2 regions of the Kitasatospora sp. RG8 genome follow, and region 1 is predicted to be linked to the other one. Evidence: riboswitches for the same ligand, from Rfam matches in the RefSeq annotation. Region 1 holds a riboswitch; the other holds the start of a gene.
What was found. Region 1 has a riboswitch for thiamine pyrophosphate ahead of thiO (glycine oxidase ThiO). Riboswitches for the same ligand answer to the same signal wherever they lie in the genome.
Positions count from the first base shown of each region.

Region 1 (2,441 bases):
CGGCTCAGGGTGGCCACCACCTCGGCGAGGGTGGTCGCGGCGGGCACCTGGCGGGGCTCGCCGTTGACGGTGAGGGGGATGTCGCTCATGCGGGGACCTTCGTCGTGGAGCCGGTGGGGGCGAAGCGGGTGGGGGAGAACGGCGCGGCGAGGTCCGGCGTCGTGCCGGTGGCCAGGTACCCGGCGACCAGGTCGGCGGTCACCGGGGTGAGCAGCACGCCGTTGCGGTAGTGGCCGGTGGCGGCGACCAGGCCGGGCAGGGCGGTCGGCCCGAGCAGCGGCGCGTTGTCCGGCGAGCCCGGGCGCAGCCCGGCGGAGGTCTCCACCAGCGGCAGTTCGGTGATGCCGGGGACCAGCTCGTGGGCGTCGCGCAGCAGCTCGTACACGCCGCCGGCGGTGACGGTGGTGTCGTACCCCTGCTCCTCGGTGGTCGCGCCGATCACCAGCTCGCCGTCCTCGCGGGGCACCAGGTAGAGGTGCTGGCCGCGGACCACCGCACGGACGTTGCGGGACAGGAAGGGCCGGTACGCGGGCGGGACGTGCAGCCGCAGGATCTGGCCCTTGACCGGGCGGATCGCCGGCAGCACGCCCTCGGGCAGCCCGGGCAGCAGATGGCTCTGCGGCCCGGCGGCCAGCACGACCTGATCGGCGGTCACGGTCGCGCCGGTGGCGAGCCGGGCGCCGGTGGCGCGGCCGCCGTCGACCACCAGGGCGGTGGCCTCGGTGCGGTGCAGCCGGACGCCGGCCCGCTCGCATGCGAGGACGAGGGCCTTGGCGAGCCGTCGGCCGTCGACCTGGTGGTCGTCGGTGACGTGCAGGCCGCCGCGGACGCCCGGGGCGAGCATCGGTTCGAGCCTGCGGGCCTCGCGGCCGGTGAGCCACCGCGAGTCCAGACCGAGCCGCTGGTGGAAGGCGTGCAGCTCGCGGAGCTCCTCGCGGTCGTCCGAGTCGAGGGCGACGGCGATCGTGCCGCACTGGCGGTAACCGGTGTCCTGGCCGCCGCTGGCCTCGGTCAGTTCGGCGGCGAAGGCCGCGTACCGCTCGTTGGAGGCCATGCCGAGGCGCAGCAGCGGCTCCTCGCCGTACTGGAGTTCGGTGACGGGCGCGAGCATTCCGGCCGCGACCTGGGCGGCGCCGCCGCCGGGCCGGGGGTCCGCCACCACGATGTCCTTCAGCCCGTGCTGGGCGGCGCGCCAGGCGACGGCGAGGCCGATGATGCCCCCGCCGATCACCAGCACGCCGGCGTGGGCGTCCGGTGCCGAGCGTGTCAAAGTCGCTGCTCTCCCTTCGCCGGTATGACCCGGATCAGGTTCGGACGGTCGCAGGCCGTGTCAGCCCGCCTCTCAGCCCGGTCCGCCGGGCTCCCGTGATGGTGCCCCCACCTTAACGCCGGGGGTCGGCGCCGCCGAAGGCGTGTACGAGGGGTGGGACGGCGCCCGGCGCCCCCGGCGGGCGCCAGTACAGTGACCGCGTGGCAGAGCTGAGCGGGACGGATCAGGTGGTCGTGGTCGGGGCCGGGCTGGCCGGGGCGCAGTGCGCCTCGGGCCTGCGGCGGGGCGGCTGGCAGGGGCGCATCGTGCTGGTGGGCGACGAGCCGCACGCGCCGTACGACCGGCCGCCGCTCTCCAAGGAGGTGCTGCTCGGCAAGGCCGACGCCACCACCCTGGACATCGACTTCCCGCACCTGGGCATCGAACTGCTCGCCGGCCGCCGCGCCACCGGCCTCACCCCCGGCGTGCTGCACACCGACGGCGGCGACCTGCCGTACGGCGCCCTGGTGATCGCCACCGGCGCCGTCCCGCGCGTCCTGCCCGGCGCCGAGCGCGCGCACCTGCTGCACACCCTGGACGACGCCCTGGCCCTGCGCGCCCTGCTCCGCCCGGGCCTGCGCCTGGTGCTGGTCGGCGCGGGCTGGATCGGCGCCGAGGTGGCCACCGCCGCCCGCGCGGCCGGCTGCGAGGTGACCGTGGTCGAGGCGGGCCCGGCGCCGGTCCCCGGCGCGCTGCCCGCCGAGGTCGGCCGGGCGATGGCCGCCTGGTACGCCGAGGCCGGGGTCGGGTTGCGCTGCGGCGCCGCCGTCGAGGCCGTCGAGCCCGGCGCGGTGCTGCTGGCGGACGGCTCGCGCCTGCCCGCGGACGAGGTGGTGGTCGGCATCGGCGCCCGCCCGGCGACCGACTGGCTGGCCGGCTCCGGCGTCGGGCTGGACGCGGCCGGCGCCGTCCTGGTGGACGAGGGGCTGCGCACCGCCCTGCCCGGCGTCTACGCGGCCGGCGACTGCGCGAGCTACCCCTCCGCCCGGACGGGCGCCCGGCTGACCGTCCAGCACTGGGACCACGCGCTGCAGTCCGGCGAGGCGGCGGCCGCCGCCGTCCTCGGCGCGGACCTGCCGTACGACCCGGTGCCGTACTTCTGGTCGGAGCAGTTCGGCCGGATGGTGCAGTA
Region 1 is NZ_JAGIYX010000006.1:75,151-77,591, forward strand. It holds gene thiS (sulfur carrier protein ThiS) at 1-89, opposite strand, end outside; gene thiO (glycine oxidase ThiO) at 86-1,270, opposite strand; TPP riboswitch at 1,265-1,377, opposite strand; gene J5Y04_RS11870 (NAD(P)/FAD-dependent oxidoreductase) at 1,471-2,441, shown strand, end outside.

Region 2 (2,441 bases), on a different contig from region 1:
AGGGTGTCGATGATCAGCCCGAGCTTCTCCATCTCCAGCCCCGAGGCGGCCCTGGTCTCCCCGGTGAGCCGTTCGCGGTCGCGGATCATGTCCTCGACGGTGAGCCCGCCGACGATCGAGCGCAGGTGGCCGGCGAAGACGTTGTGGACGCGCTGGCTGATCAGCTTCTGCTGGTCCAGGAAGCGCCGGGCGGCGTTCGCGATGGAGACGTCGTCGTCGCCGATCTTGAAGATCACCACGCCCTTGACCCGGACCGGGATGCCCTGCGTGGTGACGCACTCGACGTCCAGCTCGGCCTCGTTGAGGTCCAGGGACAGCCGGCGGACGCCCTGCAGGCCCGGCGTCACGAAGGTTCCCCGGCCGGTGACGATCCGGAAGCCCAGCCCGTCACCGACCCCCTCGGTCTTGTGCCGGGAGCCCGAGATGATCAGCGCCTCGTTGGGCTCGGCCACCCGCCACATGAGTTTGAAGAGTGTGATGCCCAGCAGCAGCACCGCGGCGGACGCCCCGATGATGATGAACAACATGGTTCAACTCCCCCTTCCGGCGCATGAGATGCACCGGTTCGGATTGTCCGCTCGGTGCAACCCGAAGAGAAGGGCGAGAACATGACGGACTGTCACAAGCTCGTCACGGCGGTGACGTGGCCCGTCAGGGAAGCACCGGGGCCACGTAGACCGTCCTGGGCGGCTGGTACTCGATCACCACCACCGGCGTCCCGACCGGCAGTCGGTCACCCGGCACGGCCAGGTAGGCGAGGAACGCCTCCGTCCCCTGGCGCTCCGGAACGTGCACCATCACCTCGCCGACCAGTCCCGCCCCGACCGCCCCGGACACCCGGCCCGTGCTCCCGACCACTACGCCCTCCCTCGTCGCCCCGCCCCCCGCGTGCAGCCAGTCTGCCCGGCCGGGGCCCCGGCGGTGGCCCCGCGGCCGGAATCGCCCGGCCGTGGACCCCCTCTGGACCAGCGGCGATCCGCTCGCTACGGTGTTGGACGTCATGCGCAGGCAACACCGCCTGCGGACACGGGAGCTCGGAGCACCGGGCTGAGAGGACGCTGACCGGTACGTCGCTGGACGTGCCGACCGCTGCGTCGACCGCAGGAACCTGACCGGGTAATGCCGGCGTAGGGAGTAGAGGTCTGATGACCACGTTCGACGCACAGCCGCAGTCTGCCCAGAACCCCGCCGTCAGCAGCGCGGGCACCGGCTACCCGACCCCGGCCTGGCGCAAGGCGTACCGCGACGGGTCCCGCCCCGACCTGCGCGTGCCGTACCGCGAGGTCGTGCTCACCAACGGCAAGAGCGTCCCGCTGTACGACACCTCCGGCCCGTACACCGACCCGTCGTACGAACCCGACGTCCGGCGCGGGCTGCCCGCGCTGCGCGACTCCTGGATCCGCCAGCGCGGCGACGTCGAGGAGTACGACGGCCGCGAGGCCCGCCCCGAGGACGACGGGATCAAGCACACCTCGCCGCGCGGCGGGAACCTGCGCAACCTCGACGCCGTCTTCCCCGGCCGCCCCCGCCGCCCGCTGCGCGGCCGCGACGGCGCCGCCGTCACCCAGCTCGCCTACGCCAAGCGCGGCATCGTGACCCCGGAGATGGAGTTCGTGGCCCTGCGCGAGGGCCTCGCCCCGGAGTTCGTCCGCGCCGAGGTGGCCCGCGGCCGCGCCGTCATCCCGGTCAACGTGAACCACCCCGAGGTGGAGCCGGCCGTCATCGGCACCAACTTCCTGGTGAAGATCAACGCCAACATCGGCAACTCCGCCGTCACCTCCTCGATCGAGGAGGAGGTGGAGAAGATGACCTGGGCCACCCGCTGGGGCGCCGACACCGTCATGGACCTCTCCACCGGCCGCAACATCCACACCACCCGCGAGTGGATCCTGCGCAACTCCCCCGTGCCGATCGGCACCGTGCCGCTCTACCAGGCGCTGGAGAAGGTCGACGGCAAGGCCGAGGAACTCAGCTGGGACGTCTACCGCGACACCGTCATCGAGCAGTGCGAGCAGGGCGTCGACTACATGACCGTCCACGCCGGCGTGCTGCTGCGCTACGTGCCGCTCACCGCTCGCCGCAAGACCGGCATCGTCTCCCGCGGCGGCTCGATCATGGCCGCCTGGTGCCTGGCGCACCACCAGGAGAACTTCCTCTACACCAACTTCGAGGAGCTCTGCGACATCCTCGCGGGCTACGACGTCACCTTCTCGCTCGGCGACGGCCTGCGCCCCGGCTCCACCGCCGACGCCAACGACGAGGCGCAGTTCGCCGAGCTCCAGACGCTGGGCGAGCTCGGCCGGATCGCCCGCGACCGCGACGTCCAGGTGATGATCGAGGGCCCCGGCCACGTCGCGATGAACAAGATCAAGGAGAACATGGATCTCCAGAAGGAGATCTGCGACGAGGCCCCCTTCTACACCCTGGGCCCGCTCACCACC
Region 2 is NZ_JAGIYX010000025.1:90,656-93,096, forward strand. It holds gene J5Y04_RS29955 (flotillin family protein) at 1-527, opposite strand, end outside; gene J5Y04_RS29960 (hypothetical protein) at 652-858, opposite strand; TPP riboswitch at 1,017-1,151, shown strand; gene thiC (phosphomethylpyrimidine synthase ThiC) at 1,146-2,441, shown strand, end outside.
Region 2: another riboswitch for thiamine pyrophosphate. It lies ahead of thiC (phosphomethylpyrimidine synthase ThiC); the one in region 1 lies ahead of thiO (glycine oxidase ThiO).